DNA from 4 places in the Cupriavidus sp. 01L415 genome. Region 1 is predicted to be linked to each of the others. Evidence: predicted binding sites of a transcription regulator. Region 1 holds the regulator's gene; each other region holds the start of a gene.
The links. Region 1 encodes sigma-54, which starts transcription at its own class of promoters, with help from an activator protein. Its sites were predicted from a motif close to TGGCANGNAANCTGCTTT; they were not measured.

Region 1 (5,275 bases):
AAGGGCACGATGGTGCTGAAGTCCGATGCGGCCGAGATCCGCACCGACCCCGAGGGCTACCAGTACGCCGTGGCCACCGCCAAGCCGGGCCGGCAGGCCTATATCCGCCAGAAGCGCGATGGCGTGGACGAGTACATCGACGGCTGGGGCGACCGCATCGAATACGACGGCAAGGCCGAGATCAACAAGCTGATCGGCCATGCCCGCGCGGCGCGCGTGGCCGGCACCGGCGCGAAGATCATCGACGAGATCCGCGGGGCCGTCATCACCTACGACAGCCGCAACGAGCTGTATACGGCCACCGGCGGCGACAACAATACGTCCACCGGCAATCCGTCCGGCCGCGTGCGCGCCGTGCTGTCGCCGCGTGCGGACCAGGCCAGCGGCCCTGCCGCCCCGCCCCTCGAACTGAAGCCGGCGCCCGCGCCCGCCAAGCCCTGAACGACACGCTGCCCGCAGCGTCACGCACTGCATGATTGCCTGAGATGAACGATACCGCCACGCTCGCCACCCCCGACGCTTCCGCCGTCCGCACCGACAGCAGCACCCTCGTCGTGCGCCACCTGAAGAAGCGCTACGGCTCGCGCACCGTGGTCAAGGACGTCTCGCTGGACGTGAAGAGCGGCGAGGTGGTCGGCCTGCTGGGCCCCAACGGCGCGGGCAAGACCACATCGTTCTACATGATCGTGGGCCTGGTGGCGCTGGACGAAGGCGACATCGTGCTGGACGACCAGCACATCAGCGGCCTGGCGATCCATGAGCGCGCGCGCATGGGCCTGTCATACCTGCCGCAGGAGGCGTCGGTCTTCCGCAAGCTCAACGTCGAGGAAAACATCCGCGCCGTGCTGGAGCTGCAGGTGGAAAACGGCAAGCCGCTATCCAAGGCGGAGCTGGACCGCCGCCTGGATGCGCTGCTGGACGACTTGCAGATTGCCCACCTGCGCAACAACCCGGCGCTGTCGCTGTCCGGCGGCGAGCGTCGCCGGGTGGAAATCGCGCGCGCGCTGGCCTCGTCGCCGCGCTTCATCCTGCTGGACGAGCCGTTCGCCGGCGTGGACCCGATTGCCGTGGGCGAAATCCAGCGCATCGTCAGCTTCCTCAAGGCGCGCAACATCGGCGTGCTGATCACGGACCACAACGTGCGGGAGACGCTGGGGATCTGCGACCACGCGTACATCATCAGCGAAGGCACCGTGCTGGCCGCCGGCATGCCCGAGGAAATCATCGCCAACGAGTCCGTGCGGCGCGTGTACCTGGGCGAGAATTTCCGCATGTGATGCCCCGGCCGCGCACCCCGCGCGGACCGCTCGCCGACAGTGGTTGGCGATCACGAAGCAAAAGCGATAGGCGATAGCAATTTCCGTTCCAACAACGGAAAGATGCGCATAGAATAGGTCGCTATGAAACCGTCGCTTCAGCTTCGCCTCTCCCAGCACCTTGCCCTGACTCCGCAGCTGCAGCAGTCCATCCGGCTGTTGCAACTCTCGACGCTGGAACTGCAGCAGGAAGTGGAGCAGGCGCTGACCGAGAACCCTCTGCTGGAACGCGAAAACGACTGGATCGAGAGCCCGCTGCGCGTGGCCGCGGACGGCTCTGTCAACCTCCAGAGCGCGCCCGCGCCGGCCCCTGCCGAGCAGCAGGGTGGCAACGGCGAGGACCGCGCGGAAGGCGCGTCCGGTGGCGACGAAGACAACTATAGCGACAACTCCGGCGAGGACTACGGCAACGACTGGAGCCTCGATGACTTTGCCCGCCGCCCCCAGGGCGACGAGGACGAAAAGACGCCGATGCAGTTGCGCGATGCCGAACCGACGCTGCGCGAATACCTGATGGAACAGCTTGCGCCGCTCAAGATTTCGACGCGCGACAAGGGCCTGGCCATCTTCCTGATCGAATCGCTGGACGACGACGGCTACCTGAGCGCGTCGCTCGAGGAAATCTGCACCGAACTCCCCGAGGAACTGGAGTTCGAGATCGACGAAGTCCACGCGATACTGACGCTGCTGCAGAGCTTCGACCCGCCCGGCGTGGGCGCGCGCAATGCCGCGGAATGCCTGGCCCTGCAATTGCGCCGACTGCAGCATCCGCAGCGTGAACTGGCGCTGTCCATCGTCAACCATCATCTGGAACTGCTGGCCGTCCGTGACTACACGCGACTCAAGAAAGCGCTGCAGGTGGACGAAATAGCATTGAAGGCAGCGCACGATCTGATTCGCTCGCTCGCGCCCTACCCCGGTCATGCATACAGCCGCCCGGAAGCGGACTTTGTCGTGCCCGATGTGTTCGTGCGCAAGACTGGTGGTGGATGGATCGCGCAGCTCAATCCCGACGTCATGCCACGCCTGCGCATCAACGACATGTATGCGCAGATTTTGCGCGGTGCAAAAGGGGAATCGGGCACTGCTGGGCTGCAACAAAAACTGCAGGAGGCGCGGTGGCTCATCAAGAACATCCAGCAGCGATTCGACACGATCCTGCGCGTGGCGCAGGCGATTGTGGAGCGTCAAAAGAACTTTTTCACGCACGGCGAAATCGCGATGCGCCCCTTGGTTTTGAGGGAGATTGCCGATACACTGGGTTTACATGAGTCAACCATTTCCCGGGTCACGACGAATAAATACATGGCCACGCCAATGGGTACTTTCGAACTGAAGTACTTCTTTGGCAGCCACGTCTCCACGGAGACGGGCGGCGCGGCCTCATCCACGGCAATCCGCGCGCTGATCAAGCAACTGATAGGAGCCGAAGACCCCAGGAATCCTCTTTCCGACAGCCGGATCGCCGAACTGCTTGGCGAGCAAGGCTTTGTGGTTGCACGCCGCACGGTGGCCAAATACCGCGAAGCGCTCAAGATCCCAGCAGTCAATCTCCGCAAGACTTTGTAGCCGAGCCGCAACCGCCTGCCTGGTGCGGCTCTTTCAGAAGGAGAAGCGCTATGAACTTCAAGATCAGTGGACACCACCTCGACATCACGCCGCCGCTGCGTGAGTATGTGGAAACGAAACTGGAGCGTATCGTCAGGCATTTCGATCAAGTCATTGGCGTTAGTGTGCTGCTATCGGTGGATAACCATAAGGAAAAGGACCGGCGTCAGTACGCGGAAATCAATCTGCATCTCAAGGGCAAGGACATCTTCGTTGAAGCACATCATGAAGACCTGTATGCGGCGATCGACGCTCTGGTCGACAAGCTCGACCGGCAAGTGATCCGCTACAAGGACCGCGTACAAGGCCACGATCGCGAAGCAGTCAAGTACCAGATGGCTGAAGCGCAACTACAGCAGCAATAGCCTTGCCGGCATCCCATTCGGGTTGCCTTGAAGAGGACTGAAAAGAAGAGATCAAGCCGCGCAATCAGCGCGGCTTTTTTGATGGACGCGCGGATTTGTGTCGCCACCGGCACTCCGGATTCCACTTGTTTCATTCGTTACCTTGGCGCCACGGCCAAAGGGTCCAGGGTGTTCGCAACGCGTCCCGCTCAGTGTATGCTGCGCCATACAAACAAGGCAGAACGGCCCCGGCGCACCGGACCGACATATCGCACGGCAAGAGACCATGCGTGGCGGGCGGCGGCAACGGGTGGGCAAGCCGGCCGGAATTCTTGCGGCACCACCCGCAGAACCGGCGTTGCATCGCACAAGTGCGGTGTGACCCTGCTCTATAATGGCCGGACGCTCCAATGCGAGCGTCCTGACAAAGCACTCGATATCCTGAATTGCCCCCACGCGGCGGGACGGCCAATGCGCCCCGGCCCGCTAACCTGACTTCTCGTGCATCGCCCATGAATCGTTTGGCCAAATTGCTGCCACCCGGCAACATCCACCTCGACGTCACCGTCACCAGCAAGAAGCGGGTGTTCGAGCAAGCCGGGCTCTTATTCGAGAACAACCATGGCGTGGCGCGTGCCACCGTGACGGATAACCTGTTTGCCCGGGAATCGCTCGGCTCGACCGGCCTTGGAGCCGGGGTCGCCATTCCGCACGGCCGCATCAAGGGCCTCAAGCAGCCGCTGGCCGGCTTCATGCGCCTGGCCGAGCCGATTCCGTTCGAATCCCCCGATGGCAAGCCCGTCTCGCTTCTGATCTTCCTGCTCGTGCCGGAACAGGCCACGCAGCAACATCTGGAAATCCTCTCGGAGATTGCGCAACTGCTGTCGGACCGCGACATGCGCGAAGGGCTGGCTACGTTGCCGACCCCGGAAGCTGTTCACCAGTTACTGACCCAGTGGCACCCCTGATCCCCGTGATTGCCCGCCCCATCGCCTCGCGCATCGCGGCCACCGCCGTCTGACGCGCAAAGCAAGTCCCGAAAGTCATCCCGCATGGAACTCACCGGCGTCACCTCGCAGTCGATCTTCGACGACAACGCAGCCGATATCAAACTCTCGTGGGTCGCCGGTCTCGAAGGAGCCGATCGTGCCTTCGATGTCGAATTCGCCCGTGAAGCCACATCCGCAGCCGATTTGGTGGGCCACCTGAACCTCATCCACCCGAACCGGATCCAGGTGCTCGGCAAGCCCGAGATCCTGTACTACCAGCGGCTCGATGACGAACCGCGCAAGCGGCAGATGGGCGAACTGATCCTGCTGGAGCCGCCGTTCCTGGTCGTGGCCGATGGCATGGAGCCCCCGCCGGACTTGGAACTGCGCTGCACGCGCTCGTCCACACCGCTGTTCACCACGCCGGTTTCCTCGGCGGCCGTGATCGATCACCTCCGGCTGTACCTGTCGCGCATCTCCGCGCCCCGCGTGACGATGCACGGCGTGTTCCTGGACATCCTGGGCATGGGCGTGCTGATCATGGGCGAATCCGGCCTGGGCAAGAGCGAACTGGGCCTGGAACTGATCTCGCGCGGCCACGGGCTGGTGGCCGACGACGCCGTGGACTTTGTCCGGCTGGGTCCCGATTTCATCGAGGGCCGCTGCCCGCCGCTGCTGCAGAACCTGCTGGAAGTGCGCGGCCTGGGCCTGCTCGATATCAAGACGATCTTCGGTGAGACGGCGGTCCGCCGGAAGATGAAACTCAAGCTTGTGGTGCAACTGGTGCGCCGCAATGATGGAGAGTTCGAACGCCTGCCGCTCGACTCGCAGTATCTCGATGTGCTCGGCCTGCCGATCCACATGGTGAAGATCCAGGTGGCGGCCGGCCGAAACCTCGCCGTGCTGGTGGAAGCCGCCGTACGCAACACGATCCTGCGCCTGCGCGGCATCGACACCCTGCGCGACTTCATGGACCGCCAGCGTGCCGCCATGCAGGCCGATGTGGTCTCCCGGGGCC
Region 2 (5,275 bases), 930 kb from region 1:
GAAGATCTTCAACTGGCTGTTCACCATGTACCGCGGCCGCGTGCAATTCACGTCGCCGGTGCTGTGGACGCTGGGCTTCATGATCACCTTCGTGATCGGCGGCATGACCGGCGTGCTGATGGCCGTGCCGGCTGCCGACTTCGTGCTGCACAACAGCCTGTTCCTGATCGCCCACTTCCACAACGTGATCATCGGTGGCGTGCTGTTCGGCTACCTGGCTGGCGTGACCTACTGGTGGCCAAAGGCGTTTGGCTTCAAGCTGGACGAGCGTCTGGGCAAGTGCGCCTTCTGGTGCTGGCTGGTTGGTTTCTACTTCGCGTTCATGCCGCTGTACGTGCTGGGCCTGATGGGCATGACCCGTCGCCTGAACCACACGGACAACCCGGCCTGGACCCCGTTCCTGCACCTCGCCGTGGTCGGTGTCGTGTTCATCGCCATGGGCATCGTGTTCCAGGTGCTGCAGATCGTCGTGTCGATCCGCAACCGCGAGAAGCTGGCCGACGTGACCGGCGACCCGTGGGGTGGCCGCACGCTGGAATGGGCCACGTCTTCGCCGCCCGCGTTCTACAACTTCGCGCACACCCCGGTGGTGCGTGACCTGGACGCGTTTGCCGACATGAAGGCCCGTGGCGAGAAGGTCCGCACGGATGGCTTCGAGCAGATCCACATGCCGAAGAACACCGCAGCCGGCTTCTACATTGGCGCCTTCAGCCTGGTGCTCGGCTTTGCCCTGGTCTGGCACATCTGGTGGCTTGCCGCCGTGGGCCTGGTTGGCATGGTGGTGTCGTTCATCTTCCGCGCCAACGACGACCATATCGACTACTACGTGCCGGCCGCCCAGGTCGAGCAGATCGAAACGCGCCAACTGCAGCGCATTGCTTCGCAGGCCTGATGACCATGTCGACTGAAGTCCTTGATCGTTTTGGGGCGCAAGCCCCCGCGCACGCGCACTCGCATGACGAGGCGCACGACCACGCGCATCACGACACCAGCGAGAACACCATTTTTGGTTTCTGGCTGTACCTGATGAGCGACTGCATCTTGTTCGCGTGCCTGTTCGCCGCCTACGCCGTCCTGCGCGGCGAAGTGGCGGGCGGCCCGTCGGGCAAGGAGCTGTTCGAGCTCAACTACGTGCTGGTCGAGACGTTCATCCTGCTGTTCTCGTCCATCACGTACGGTTTCGCGATGATCTCGCTGCAGAACCGGCAGAAGGGTCGCGTGCTGTTCTGGCTCGCCGTGACGTTCCTGCTGGGCGCCGCGTTCATGGGGATGGAACTGAACGAGTTCGCCCACCTGATCCACGAAGGCGCCGGCCCGAGCCGCAGCGCGTTCCTGTCGTCGTTCTTCACGCTGGTGGGCACTCACGGCCTGCACGTGGCGAGCGGCATGGTGTGGATGCTGGTCCTGATGTGGCAGCTGAACAAGAAGGGCATGACCCCGGTCATGGTCAAGCGCCTGAACTGCCTCAGCCTGTTCTGGCACTTCCTGGACGTGGTCTGGATCGGCGTGTTCACTGTGGTCTACCTGATGGGGGCAATGTAAATGGCACAGCAACACGCAACGGCCGCTCACGGCGAGTCGCACGGCCACAGCAGCGTCAAGTCCTATGTGATCGGCTTCATCCTGGCCGTGATCCTGACCGTGATCCCGTTCAAGATCGTGATGGACGGCACCATGGACCGCGGCACGATGCTCTGGATCATCCTCGGCATGGCCGTGGTGCAGATCGTCGTGCATCTGAAGTACTTCCTGCATATGGATGGATCGAAGGGGCAGCGCTCGAACGTCATGGCGTTCCTGTTCACCCTGCTGATCCTGTTCATCGTGCTGGCCGGTTCGCTCTGGATCATGCACAACATGAACGCCAACATGATGCCGGTGATGACGAAGTAAGCGTCTCCTGACATCGGAAGAACGGGACCCTCGGGTCCCGTTTTTTATTGCCCGCGGTGCGTGATGCACTGCGGCGCGGCACCGGGCGCCGGCCTGGCGCCCTCCGGACGGCCGTCCCGGCGCGCCGCCTCCGCCGGCCTGCACTCATTTGCGCCGATGCACGATGCCGGTGCGTGGCCGCCCGGCAAGTGCCGGCACCACCATGGTGCGCGCGCGTCCCTCCCATTCCCGTTTGTCACTTGCCAGCCGCCCTGCGCCTTGCGCGCGAGTGCCGGCAGCCAATGCATGCCCATGGCACGCTAGTTGCAGAAGCATCACCCGGGGTGCGTAGTCCCTAATCACACACGACAAACTGGGAGCTGCAATGAAACGACGTGACATGCTGAAGCTGTCGGCGGTAGCCGCCGCGGCGATGATCGGTACCAGCCCGCTGGCGATGGCGCAGTCCAAGGAACCGATCAAGATCGGCATCCTGCATTCGCTGTCCGGCACGATGGCCATCTCTGAGACCTCGCTCAAGGACGTGGCGCTGATGACGATCGACGAAATCAACAAGAGCGGTGGCGTCCTGGGCCGCAAGCTCGTGCCCGTCGTCGTGGACCCCGCTTCCAACTGGCCGCTGTTCGCCGAGAAGGCCCGCCAGCTGGTCACGCAGGACAAGGTGGCCGTCACGTTCGGTTGCTGGACGTCCGTGTCGCGCAAGTCGGTGCTGCCGGTCTACGAGGAACTGAACTCGCTGCTGTTCTACCCGGTGCAGTATGAAGGCGAGGAAATGTCCAAGAACGTCTTCTACACCGGTGCGGCGCCGAACCAGCAGGCCATCCCGGCCGTGGAATACCTGATGAGCAAGGAAGGCGGCGGCGCCAAGCGCTTCTACCTCCTGGGCACGGACTACGTCTATCCGCGTACCACCAACAAGATCCTGCGCGCGTTCCTGAAGAGCAAGGGCGTGGCCGACAAGGACATCGAAGAGGTCTACACCCCGTTTGGCCACAGCGACTACCAGACCATCGTCGCGAACATCAAGAAGTTCTCGCAGGGTGGCAAGACGGCCGTGATCTCGACGATCAACGGCGACTCCAACGTGCCGTTCTACAAGGAACTGGGCAACGCCGGCCTGAAGGCCAAGGACGTGCCGGTGGTGGCGTTCTCCGTGGGTGAGGAAGAACTGCGCGGCATCGACACCAAGCCGCTGGTGGGCCACCTGGCCGCCTGGAACTACTTCATGTCGGTGAAGAGCCCGGAAAACGACGCGTTCAAGAAGCAATGGGCGGCATGGGTCAAGGCCAACAACCTGCCCGGCGGCGACAAGCGCGTGACCAACGATCCGATGGAAGCCACCTACGTCGGCATCCACATGTGGGCGCAAGCCGTGAAGAAGGCCGGCACGACGGATACCGACAAGGTTCGCGCCGCGATGTACGGCCAGACCTTCAAGTCGCCGGACGGCTTCACCCTGACGATGGGCGAGAACCATCACCTCTACAAGCCGGTGATGATCGGCGAAGTGAAGGCTGACGGCCAGTTCTCGGTGGTGTGGAAGACGCCGAAGCCCGTGCGTGCCCAGCCGTGGAGCCCGTTCATCGCGGGCAACGAGGGCAAGCCTGACAAGGTGATGTAAGACGGCGCGCCCACTGGGCGCCGGGGGCTGGCAAAGCCGGCCCTTGCTTCATTCACCGGCCTCTCTCCCGCGTGCGGGGGAGGGGCGCGGACGATCGGCAGCCAACTTGCCGAAGCCAACAAGACGCGACCCATCGCGCCATCGACTCCTGCCAGCCCTATGTACCGATCCTTACCCTTGTCCGCCGTGCCATGGCTGCGTGTCATGCTGGCCGCATTGCTGCTGGCCGCCGCGCCGCTGTGGGCCGCCACGTCGCTCACGCAGGCCGATCTCAAGCCATTGGCGGAAGACGATTTCGACGCCAAGACCGCCGCGCTGACCGCGCTCACCCAGGCGCCCGCCGAGCAATCCGGCCCGATCCTGAAGGCGCTGCAGGACGACGCGCTGCAATACGCGCCGTCCGTGGGCATGGTGCGCCAGGAAGGCGACAAGACCGTCGACGCGATCACTGGCAAGCCCGTGACCGTCAAGGCGGACGAGCTCGAGCCGCTGACCCTGAACAACAGCCTGCGGGCCATCGTCGACAGCGCCGCGAGCAGCCTGCAGCTGCAATCGCCGGACATCGCCGTGCGTACCCAGGCCATCGGCACGCTGTTCGAGCAACCCGAAAATGCCTCGCGCGATGCCGTGGAAGCCGCGCGCAAGGCGGAGGCCGACGCCGGCCTGCGCGCGCGGCTCGACGTGATCTGGGCCAACACTGTGCTGGCGCAGGGCACCGAGGCCACGCACGACGCGCGGCTCGAAGCCATCCACATCCTCGGCCACGACAGCAATCCGCAGAGCCGCCAGAAGCTGATGCCGCTGCTGGAGCGCGATGAAGCGGGCAAGTTCCGGGAGTCCGATGCCGACGTCCGCGCCGCCGCACAGCAAGCCATTGACGCGATGCGGGGCGACCAGCGCCGCGCCGAGCTGCTGGGCAACCTGTTCGCCGGGCTGAGCCTGGGCAGCGTGCTGCTGCTGGCCGCACTGGGTCTGGCCATCACCTATGGCCTGATCGGCGTCATCAACATGGCGCACGGCGAATTCCTGATGATCGGCGCCTATGCCACGTATGTGGTGCAGACGCTGTTCCGCGCCTACGCGCCCAACGCATTCGACTGGTACCTGCTGGCCGCGCTGCCGGCCTCGTTCCTGGCGGCCGGTATCGTCGGCTTCGCGCTGGAACGCATCGTCCTGCGGCACCTGTATGGGCGTCCGCTGGAAACGCTGCTGGCGACATTCGGTATCAGCCTGCTGCTGATGCAGGCGGTGCGCACGATCTTCGGCGCGCAGAATGTCGAAGTGGCCAATCCGGCGTGGATGAGCGGCGGCGTGGCGGCGATGGCCGGGCTGGTGATCCCGTACAACCGCATTGTCATCATCCTGTTCGCGCTGGCCGTGGTGGCCGTGGCGTGGGCCGTGCTCAACCGCACGCGCCTGGGCCTGTTCGTGCGCGCCACCACGCAGAACCGCACCATGGCGGCCTGCGTGGGCGTGCGCACGTGGAAGGTGGACAGCTACGCCTTCGCGTTCGGCGCGGGCATTGCGGGGCTGGGCGGCTGCGCACTGTCGCAGATCGGCAATGTGGGCCCGGACCTCGGCCAGGCGTACATCATCGACTCGTTCATGGTGGTGGTGCTGGGCGGCGTGGGCCAGCTGGCGGGCACCATCGTCGGCGCGTTCGGCCTCGGCATCATCAACAAGTTCATCGAGCCGTTCTACGGCGCGGTGCTCGCCAAAATCTTTGTGCTGGTGCTGATCGTGCTCTTCATCCAGAAGCGC
Region 3 (5,275 bases), on a different contig from region 1:
CGCGCTGGCCGCGACCGTCGCCAGCACATCCGCGTTGGCAGGCGGCCACGGCGGCTACTATCACTCGCGGGCCCGTGTGGGCGTGGGCGTCTATGTCGGTCCCGGCTGGGGCTGGGGCCCCGGTTGGGGTCCGGGGTGGGGCTACCCATATGGCTACGGCCCCTACTACCCCGGCTATCCCGGCTACTATCCGGCGCCGGCGGTGGTTAGCGTGCCGTCCGATCCGCCGCAGTACATCGAGCAAGGTTCGGATGGCAATCCAGCCATGACGGACGGTTCCTCGCCCAATGCCTGGTGGTATCACTGCGACCGTCCAGAGGGCTACTACCCATATGTCAAGAACTGCCCGGGCGGCTGGCAACGCGTGCCGGCGCAGCCGCCGTCGTCGTGATGCAGGAGCAGACGCCATGAAGTTCCGATCCCTACCCCTCCTGCTGACCTGCGCCACCCTGGGCGCCTGCGCCGTGATGCCGTCCGGCCCCAGCGTGATGGTGCTGCCGGGCACCAACAAGACCTTCGACCAGTTTCGTGGCGACGACTACAACTGCCGCCAGTTCGCGTTCGGCCAGGTGGGCGGCGTGAGCGCCCAGCAGGCTTCCAACGCGTCCGCGGTGGGTAGCGCGGCCGTCGGCACGGCCCTCGGCGCGGCCGCAGGCGCGGCATTCGATGGCGGTGCGGGCGCGGCAGTCGGTGCGGGCGTCGGCCTGCTGACCGGTGCGGCCGTCGGCGCGGGCAATTCGTATAACGCAGGCTACGGTACGCAACGGCAGTACGACGCCGCGTACATCCAATGCATGTATGCCAGCGGCAACCGCGTGCCCGTCTATGGGCAGATGACATCGTCGCCGCCGCGCTCCTCCGCCTCGGCGCCGCCGTCCAACTATCAGCCTTACTACCCACCGCCCCCGCCGCCGGGATACGTGCGCTGAGGGTAGCGCTGAGGTAGCGATGATCGTGGGCTAGCGCAGGGGGACTTAGCTGTGCCCCCGTCGCGCGCGCATGCGGACCCATGCGCAGAACTCGTGCGGACGAATGTCCGGCTCGACTTCATCGCAATCGCGGTCCAGCGCGTTGAACTGCGCCACTTCGTCACCCTGATAGTAGTAACGCAGGCGCTCCATCCACAGCCGCGCGCGGGCGGGCTCATCCGTCAGCGCCAGCAGCCATGCGGTGCGACGGATCAGGTTCGGCGTCGGCAGCAGGTGCAGTGCGGCGATATGCTCCGGCAGCAGGCCGGCGGCATTGTCGGGCGTGATGACGGCGCGCTCGGTGACGTCCGACGCGGCATGCTGGCGGAACCAGTGTTCCGGTAGCGGCAGGCTGTCGCGACGTTCGTCGCTCGCGTATTCGCGCGCCTCCACCCGGCGGTAGTCTTGCCAAAGTGTGACCAGCACGAATCCGGAAAGGACGACGAACGCGGTACCCACCGCCACCGACAACGTCTTCGGCCATCGCACCTTGCCAAAGCCCGCCGGTTCCAGCCATGCCAGCAGGAAACAGAACGGCAGGAAGAAATACAGGTAGTGCAGCGGGTACTCAAGCATCGAGTGGGCGCCGATCATCGCCAGCCAGACCAGCACGAGCACTGTTTGCGCGCGATCCGCATGGGTGGCATGCCAGAGTCGCGCACGGGCGACGCGCCAGAACCACCCTGCCAGCACCAGCGCGACACCCCCTGCCCCCACTACGCCAGTCTTGGCCAGCAGATCGAGGATGGCGTTGTGTGAGTGGAGCGACATCTCCGTCGTCACGCGCAGTTGCGACATCTGCTGGAACTGGGCCCAGCCAAATTCTCCATAGCCGACGCCGAGCAAGGGATGCGTGCGGAACATCGCCAGCGCATGGGCCCAGAGCGCGCCGCGCGCCGAGACCTGATCACCCGCCTTCAGTTGCGCGACGGTATCGAACAAATGCCAATCGAAGGCCTGCCCGGCAGCCTTGATCGCCGGCTGGAGGAAGACGATACCGACCACCATCACCACTGCCGCTACGATCAGCGCGGGCGCGCGCTGCATCGTGCTGTGCATCGACCTGGCGCCGCGTGACGCATTCCGAGCCATGAAGGCAGCGATCAACGTATAGATCGCTGCCAATCCAACATGGACCAGTCCCGTGCGCGAGCCCGACAGCACGATGCCCGACTCCAGCAGTAACGCGGCGGTCAGCCATGCCGGAAATCGCAGCCGGCCGCGCGACGCCAGCCAGACGCTGGCCGCCAGCGCCAGCCCTTGCACCGTTGCCTGATGGTTGGGCTGATTCAAATTGCCCCAGAGCCGCCGGTTGTCGTCGTAGAAGTAGGCTGACACCAACCCGAACGCTTGGTCTTCCATGTGGAAAACCTGGATCCATTGCGCGAGCGTGCCCAACAGGCCGGCGACGACGAAGGCAATCGCCAGGGCGTCGACAACATCGACGCGCTCATCGGTGGAGAGACCCTGCCCGGTCCGCCATGCGGCGAACATCATGGCGGCGCCGAGGGCCAGGACGATCTGGGTGGTAAAGCGGCTGCCGGAGACGTCTTCCATGCCGGTGGCCGCCTGCAGGATCGTCGTGGCAATCAGCCACAACGGCAGGAGCGCGATCCACGGGAGGAAGCGTGAGCTATCGGATGGTGGCGCGGATCGGTGGAAAGCGAGGAGAAGGACAAGCGCCGCGCCGAGCATACCAGCAGTCCATTCGCCATAGAAGGTGGCGAGGGGAAGCGTGTGCTTCGAGACCAGCAGCGGGAGAGTGAAGGCTACGACAATCGCCGTCGCCGGGAGCGAGACCCTGGATGGCGGCATGCACGCAGGAAGTGGGACAAAGGCGCCATCATAGCGTGGAGCACATGCAAAGAAAAAGGCCCTGCGGAAAGTTCAGGGCCTCTTCACAAAACGCTCAGGCTAAATTACAGGCAGCCGGCAGGCTTGTAGCTGGCCTTCCAGGCGGCATTCGCTGCGCCGTTGACCGTGCAAGTCCACGTACCGGCCGCGTCACGGGCGATGTTAATGGTCGCACCTGCGACTGCCGCGGTGGCGTTCTTGGGCGGGTTCGCACCGGCGTTGCTCGTCAAGGTGGCGGTATAGCTGACCACGCCACCAGCAGCGACGGCAGTAGGCGTAGCGGGATCGGCGTACAGGTTCGATGCCACAAAGCCCAGTTCGGCGTTGGTGATGCTGGTCGAGCCCTGGTTGATGCGGTCTTCAAAGGCCGTCTTGTATGCCGAGATTTCGCCCACAGCACGTGCCACCTGCGACTTGGCCACGTAATCTTGATACTGCGGAATGGCGATAGCTGCCAGGATACCGATGATCGCGACCACGATCATCAGTTCGATCAGCGTGAAGCCCTTTTGGACTTGACGGCCCATTTTCTTGATTTGTTGTACCCGTTGCATAAGGATTGACCCCTCGATGAGATTTTCGTTACAGAAAGAAACATCTTGTAGCATGTGATGCATTACCCCTAAAGCAGGGAGCGTGCCAGGCACAAGATGGCCGTAAATCTCGTCGGGACATGACAATTTTTGCCAGCAATTACGCAATTGCCGGGGGTCGTAGGGCAGAAATTGTCACTTAGGTGTGGCGAAGTTCGTCAGTTTGTTGCATTGAGGGCCTCCTCTCTTGCGGCCAACAAAAAAGCGCCCAATCGGGCGCTTTTTTGTAGCTGGTTTGTACCTTGCCGTTGCCTTAGCTCTTTTTGGCGTACCCGCAAGACTGAGGCAGATACTTGGCCAACGCCGACGACGTGCAATTCCAGCCCACAGACCCCTTGTCAGCATTGACCATGGTGAGCACCACATTCTGATTGATCAGGCCCTTCGCGATGCCTGTCGATCTGAAGTTGGTCGTAATGGTGCAGCCGCCACGATCGTTGGACACCCCACCCGTCACCACGCTGGCGACATAGTTACCGGTAATTTCGCCGCTCGCCGGAATGCAGGAGCCAGCGCCTGCATTGCTAGGGGGGCAGATGCCCGAATTGGCATACACCTCGGTGACGGCAATCTTCTGCCCTGACGCCAGGCTCAACGCTTCCGAAAACTGCGCGCGCGCCACGTAGTCCTGATATTGCGGAATCGCGATACCCGCCAGAATGCCGATGATCGCCACCACAATCATCAGTTCGATCAACGTAAAGCCATCCCTGCGGGATATCCGGTGGAGCGAAACCCGGTCGGACGACGGGCAGCGATGTTTGCGTTGCATATGACCCCCTTGAATCGATATTGGAAATGGATGCTGCGGCGCCCAGCAAAGACACTGTGGTCGCCAAGCAAGGGGGCATCATCGGGGCCGTGTTCCACTCCAAATTTGATGCCGCGCAACCCGCCAAAATTTGGCGCAATTCGGGGTAAATCGCCCGAAATTCCGACGTTTTCCGGCTCCTCGGAACCTTCGCGGAAGCGGACCAGAGTTTTCCGGTCCGCCCCACTACGCTTCGGTCATCACGCCCGCGGGGCTAGCCTGCCGCCCCAAGTTGCTCACAGGCTTTCGGCAAGTACTTCCTGTCGGCGGACGACTGGCAGCGCCACGTGACTGAGCCCTTGTCCGCATTGCCCATCGTCAGCTTCAGGGTCCGGCCGACCAGACCCTTGGCGATGCCGCTGTCCTTGAAGTTGGCCGTGATCGTGCGGCCCCCCTCGGCCCACGCCGTGCCGCCCACGACCACGCTCTTGATGTAGCTGCCGTTGATGGCGGTCGACACAGGAATACCTTCGGCCGCTGCGCTCGCGTTATCCGGGCAGTTGCCCGAATGCGAGAACGATTCAGTGACCATCGGCTTCTGCCCGGAAGCCAGACTGAGCCCCTCCGAGAACTGCGACCGCGCCACGTAGTCCTGGTACTGCGGAATCGCGATGCCGGCCAGGATGCCGATGATCGCCACCACGATCATCAGCTCGATTAGCGTAAAGCCGTGCGCTTTGGCGGAGACGGGAGCCGTCCCTGCGAGAGGCGCCCGGCACGAAGGCTGGCAGATGGATCGGCGGCAGGACGGCCGGCGATCCCTGTCAGATGACCCCGAAGCCGACTCGAAATCCGGCGAGCACGACGACTCGCAGGATGCGCCACAGGACGGCCCGCAAGGCTCGCCGTTGGTTTGATGTCTGGTTTGCATATGGACCCCTTCATTCATTGAGATGGAAGCAATGCGTGCCGCGCGACGAGAGATCGCAGGCACGGGGGTCATCATCGGAATGCAGGCACGAGGTCGCGATTGACCTCGGACAATTCCGATCGGCTTGTCGGAATTGCTTGGAAAACGGCAGGAATCCGTTGCGTGGCCGCGCCAGGGC
Region 4 (5,275 bases), 820 kb from region 1:
GTGGCGGTAATCGCGATGGTGCGGGCCGGGCCAGCCAGCGTGAAGTTGTGAATGATGTTGCCGAAGCCGTCCCGGGCTTCGGACAGGCTGCCAGGCGCGGACAAGCTCCACGCCTGCACGGATTGCAGCGGCCCCGAGCGGGGCGCCAGGCGCAGCTCGTGCACGCTGCGGCGGACCGGTTCGGCGTAGCGGTAGACGGTCTTGTGATGAATCTGGTATTTCACGATAAGGGGCACGCCGCGGCGACCGTCGCCCGGCCCGTCACGCGCCACGGACTCGGGCAACGTGACGCGCCGCGCACCCGGCTAGGCAGCCAGCAGCGGGACGAGGAAGTCCCGGCTGATACCGTTGCCGAGATCGCCGATGCGTTCCAGGAAGCTGGTCAGGAAGGCGTGCAGGCCGACGGCGAAGATGTCGTCGATGCGCGCGTATTTCAGGTCGGCGTGGAGTTTACCAGCCTGGCGCTCGGTCTCCGACGACTGCTGGTTGGCGACCAGCGCCAGGATCGCCACCACCTCGTCAAGGCTGGAGACCAGGGATCGCGGCATGTCCGGCCGCAGGATCAGCAGCTCCGCCACGCGCTGGGGCGTGATCACGGCGCGGTAGATCTTGCGATAGACCTCGAATCCCGACACGGAACGCAGGACGGCCGCCCAGTGGTAGAAGTCGTTCTGCTCGCGGTTGGGGTCGCTGTCATCGCTGCCCGACGCCTGGAACTTCACGTCGAGGATCCGCGCGGTATTGTCCGCACGCTCCAGGAACGTGCCCAGGCGCATGAAGTGGAACGAGTCGTCCTTGAGCATGGTGCCGAACTGCACGCCACGCGCCAGGTGCGAGCGGAACTTGACCCACTCGAAGAAACGCGACGGGTCCTCGTGCAGTTCGCCATCGGCGATGATGCGCTGCACATCCAGCCAGGTGGTGTTCAGCGTCTCCCAGACCTCGGTCGTCAGCGAGCCCCGCACCGCGCGGGCGTTTTCGCGCGCCGCGCGCAGGCAGCTCATGATCGACGACGGGTTGGTCATGTCCCGCACCATGAAGTCGATCACATCGTCACGGTGCAGCAGCCCGTACTTGTTGTCGAAGGCCTGCGTCAGTTCGGAAATATCGAGCATCGCCCACCAGCCCTGCTCCGCCACCTCGGCGGACTGCGGCAGCAGCGAGGTCTGGTAGTTGACGTCGAGCATGCGCGCGGTGTTTTCCGCGCGCTCGGTGTAGCGTGCCATCCAGAACAGGTGGTCGGCGGTACGGCTCAGCATGATGGTTTCTCCCGGCGATCAGCGTTCACAGTCGACTCAGCGTTCCAGCACCCAGGTGTCCTTGGTGCCGCCCCCTTGCGAGGAGTTCACGACCAGGGACCCTTCACGCAGCGCCACGCGGGTCAGGCCGCCCGGCACCATGCGCACCTCCTTGCCCGACAGCACGAAAGGCCGCAGGTCGATGTGGCGCGGCGCGATGCCGGATTCCACATAGGTCGGGCACGTGGACAACGCCAGCGTGGGCTGCGCGATGTACTGCTCGGGGCGCGACTTCACCACCTCGCGGAACTGGTCGATCTCGGCGCGCGTGGCCGCCGGCCCCACGAGCATGCCGTAGCCGCCGGCGCCGTGGGTTTCCTTGACCACCAGGTCTTCCATGTGGTCCAGCACGTACTGCAGGTCGTCGGGGCGCCGGCACATGTAGGTCGGCACGTTCGAGAGAATGGCCTCCTCGCCCAGGTAGAAGCGAATCATGTCCGGCACGTATGGATAGATCGACTTGTCATCCGCCACGCCCGTGCCGATGGCATTGCTGATCGTCACGTTGCCCGCCCGGTAGACGGACAGCAGCCCGGCCGCGCCCAGCGAGGAATCGGGCCGGAACGCCAGCGGGTCCAGGAAGTCGTCATCCACGCGCCGGTAGATCACGTCGATGCGTTGCGGACCTTGCGTGGTGCGCATGTAGAGGTGGTCGTCCTCGACGAAGAGGTCGCTGCCCTCCACCAGCTCCACGCCCATCTGCTGCGCCAGGAAGGCGTGCTCGAAGTACGCGGAGTTGTACATGCCCGGCGTCAGCACCACCACGGTAGGGTCGGAGATATTCTGCGGCGACACGCTGCGCAGCATGTCCAGCAGCAGGTCGGGATAGTGCGCGACCGGCGCCACACGATTGCGGGCGAACAGATCCGGGAACAGCCGCATCATCATCTTGCGGTTTTCCAGCATGTACGACACCCCGGACGGCACACGCAGGTTGTCCTCCAGCACGTAGAACTCGCCCTCGCCCGCGCGCACCACGTCGATGCCCGCCACGTGGGCGTAGATGTCGCGCGGCACGTCGACGCCGAGCATCTCCGGCCGGTACTGGGCATTGTTGTAGATCTGGTCTGGCGGGATCACGCCGGCGCGGATGATGTCCTGGCCGTGGTAAATGTCATGGATGAAGCGGTTCAGCGCCGCCACGCGCTGCCGCAAGCCGCGTTCGAGCGTCGCCCATTCGCTGGCCGGAAAGATGCGCGGAATCACGTCGAACGGAATGGTCCGCTCCGTGCCGCTGTTGGACTCGTCCTTGTCGCCATAGACGGCGAAGGTGATGCCCACGCGCCGGAAGATCAGGTCCGCCTCCGCGCGCTTGTTGTCCATCGTCGCGACGGACTGTCGGCCCAGCCATTCCGAAAAACTCCGGTAGTGGGCCCGGACCGCCCCTGATGGCAGTGCGTGCCCGGCCTCGATGGCCGCCACCACTCCGTCGTCTCGCCCTTCCAGCATCTCGTCGAAAAACCGCGCCGCCATGATGGCCGCTCCTTCGTGAAATGGGCGCCTGCCGCCTGCCGCCTCCCGGTTTCCCTTCACCGGCGGGCCGGCTGCCCGTTTATCGATGCCTGTCGAGTTGGCTCTTTCAGCATATCCGTACCGGCAAAACCCGCAAGGGATGCGCGTGCGCCGGCACGTGAAACGGTTCTAGCAAGATGTTTGCCAGGCGATGCCTCGCCGCCTGGCCGGGGTGCTGCAATCCGGGGGGCGGCGATCAGCGCGACGGCTTGTCAGCGCAGTCCGTGGATGCCGGCGGGCATTCGTCCAGGATGTCTTGCACCAGCGCCTCGGGGGTACGGCGGATGTCCAGCACCAACGCGTCCTGCGGTTCCTCCAGCGTTTCGAACTGGCTCTGCAGCAGCGCCGGGTTGAAGAAATGGTCGGTGCGCGCCGACAGCCGGCCGCCGATCGTCGCCGCGTCGCCCTTCATGAAGACGAAGGTCACACCGCCGTCGGGCGGCGTCAGGCGGTCCCGGTAGGCCTGGCGCAGCGCCGAACAGGTGAACACATGGGTCCGTCCCTCGGCACGGGCGGCGTCGATGGCCGCGCGCATGGCACTCAGCCACGGCCAGCGATCCTCGTCAGTCAGGGGAATGCCGGCTTGCATCTTCGCCTTGTTGGCGTCGCTGTGGAAGGCATCGGCATCGTGGAAGCCACAATGCAGGCGGCCGGCCAGCATCTCGCCCACCGTGCTCTTGCCGCTGCCGGAAACGCCCATCAGGATATAGATCATGTCTGCTCCGTCGATCATGGTCGGATGGTGGTGCCATCCTTGTCGGTAGCCTTCGAGCGCACGGAAAGTGGCGCGAAGGTGCCCTTGGGGCAACATCCGCGCCCCAAGGGAATACGAGAAATCGGAAAACGGGACTGAGCGCCCGGCTATTGTGCGACTTGTCCTGCTGTTTGGACAGCGGGCACTGCAGCATCGGCCTCGGACAGGTCCATGGCGCTGCCGCCCTCCTCCGCAATGCGGGCATGTCGCCGGAACAGGCCGAACAGCCCACGGCCCATGCTGAAGCGCGAGAAGTCATCGACCGGCGCCGCGACCGGTGTGCGCGCGGCAAACTCGGCCTGTGCCGCCGCATCGCCAAGCCATTCCAGCGTGCCGGCGACGGCATCCACACGGATCACGTCGCCATCGCGCACCCGCGCGAGCGGGCCGCCGGCCAGCGCTTCGGGGCCGACGTGAATCACGGCCGGCACCTTGCCGGACGCGCCCGACATACGGCCGTCGGTCACCAGCGCCACCTTGTGGCCCGCGTCCTGGAGCGCGCCCAGCGCGGGCGTCAGGCGGTGCAGCTCCGGCATGCCATTGGCATTCGGCCCCTGGAAACGCACTACCGCAATGACGTCGCGATCCAGCTCGCCACCCTCAAAGGCCGCCTGCAGCGCTTCCTGGGAATCGAAGACGCGTGCCGGGGCTTCCACTACGCGGTGTTCGTCCGCCACGGCCGAAACCTTGATCATGCCGCGCCCGAGATTGCCGGCCATCAGCCGCAGGCCGCCTTCCGCCGAGAACGGTGCGGATGCCGGGGCCAGCACGGCGGTATCGCCACTCGTGGTCGGGCCGGCGCGCCAGCGCAGGGCGCCGTCGGTCATCACCGGCTCCTCCGTATAGCGCGCCAGGCCCGGACCGGCGACCGTCTGCACATCCTCGTGCAGCAGGCCGGCCTCAAGCAATTGGCCAATGACGTAGGCCACGCCACCAGCGGCGTGGAAGTGGTTCACGTCAGCCGAGCCATTCGGGTAGACGCGCGCCAGCAACGGCGTCACGGCGGACAGGCGGTCGAAATCATTCCAGTCGATGACGATGCCAGCCGAGCGGGCCATGGCCACCAAGTGGATCGTGTGGTTGGTGGAACCGCCCGTGGAGAGCAGGCCGACCATCGCGTTGACGACGGCGCGCTCGTCGACGATCCTGGCGAGCGGCGTGTACTCTTTGCCACGTGCGATCAGCGCCAGCGCACGCTGAGCCGCCGCCACCGTCAGCGCATCGCGCAGGCCGCTGTCCGGATGCACGAAAGCCGAGCCCGGCAGGTGCAGGCCCATGATTTCCATCAGGAACTGGTTGCTGTTGGCGGTGCCGTAGAACGTGCAGGTGCCAGCACCGTGATAGGCGGCGCACTCGGCTTCCAGCAGCGCGTCGCGGCCCACCTGGCCCGTGGCATAGAGCTGGCGCACGCGCGCCTTTTCCTTGTTCGACAGGCCCGAAGCCATCGGACCGGCCGGCACGAACACGATCGGCAGATGCCCGAACTGCAGCGCGCCCATCAGCAGGCCCGGCACGATCTTGTCGCAGACGCCAAGCATCAGGGCTGCGTCGAACGTGTTGTGCGACAGCGCAACCGCGGTGCCCATGGCGATGGCGTCGCGCGAAAACAGCGACAACTCCATGCCCGCATTGCCCTGCGTGATGCCATCGCACATAGCCGGCACGCCGCCCGCCACCTGCGCCACGCCACCCACGGCGCGCGCGGCCTCGC

Region 2: the regulator sigma-54 is predicted to act here: its motif matches at 2,186-2,203, upstream of urtA (urea ABC transporter substrate-binding protein).
Region 3: the regulator sigma-54 is predicted to act here: its motif matches at 3,447-3,464, upstream of AC1DOX_RS15535 (pilin).
Region 4: the regulator sigma-54 is predicted to act here: its motif matches at 2,940-2,957, upstream of AC1DOX_RS04105 (circularly permuted type 2 ATP-grasp protein).

The regions. Positions count from the first base shown of each region.
Region 1 is NZ_JBFTSP010000001.1:67,094-72,368, forward strand. It holds gene lptA (lipopolysaccharide transport periplasmic protein LptA) at 1-441, shown strand, start outside; gene lptB (LPS export ABC transporter ATP-binding protein) at 486-1,277, shown strand; gene AC1DOX_RS00275 (RNA polymerase factor sigma-54) at 1,401-2,885, shown strand; gene hpf (ribosome hibernation-promoting factor, HPF/YfiA family) at 2,936-3,289, shown strand; gene AC1DOX_RS00285 (PTS sugar transporter subunit IIA) at 3,781-4,236, shown strand; gene hprK (HPr(Ser) kinase/phosphatase) at 4,321-5,275, shown strand, end outside.
Region 2 is NZ_JBFTSP010000001.1:999,466-1,004,740, reverse strand. It holds gene cyoB (cytochrome o ubiquinol oxidase subunit I) at 1-892, shown strand, start outside; gene cyoC (cytochrome o ubiquinol oxidase subunit III) at 898-1,542, shown strand; gene cyoD (cytochrome o ubiquinol oxidase subunit IV) at 1,543-1,893, shown strand; gene urtA (urea ABC transporter substrate-binding protein) at 2,258-3,514, shown strand; gene urtB (urea ABC transporter permease subunit UrtB) at 3,674-5,275, shown strand, end outside.
Region 3 is NZ_JBFTSP010000008.1:135,493-140,767, reverse strand. It holds gene AC1DOX_RS15550 (hypothetical protein) at 1-391, shown strand, start outside; gene AC1DOX_RS15545 (hypothetical protein) at 408-929, shown strand; gene AC1DOX_RS15540 (PglL family O-oligosaccharyltransferase) at 975-2,783, opposite strand; gene AC1DOX_RS15535 (pilin) at 2,888-3,376, opposite strand; gene AC1DOX_RS15530 (pilin) at 3,669-4,100, opposite strand; gene AC1DOX_RS15525 (pilin) at 4,441-4,959, opposite strand.
Region 4 is NZ_JBFTSP010000001.1:888,241-893,515, forward strand. It holds gene AC1DOX_RS04095 (transglutaminase family protein) at 1-224, opposite strand, end outside; gene AC1DOX_RS04100 (alpha-E domain-containing protein) at 306-1,259, opposite strand; gene AC1DOX_RS04105 (circularly permuted type 2 ATP-grasp protein) at 1,296-2,771, opposite strand; gene AC1DOX_RS04110 (gluconokinase) at 3,007-3,525, opposite strand; gene edd (phosphogluconate dehydratase) at 3,672-5,275, opposite strand, start outside.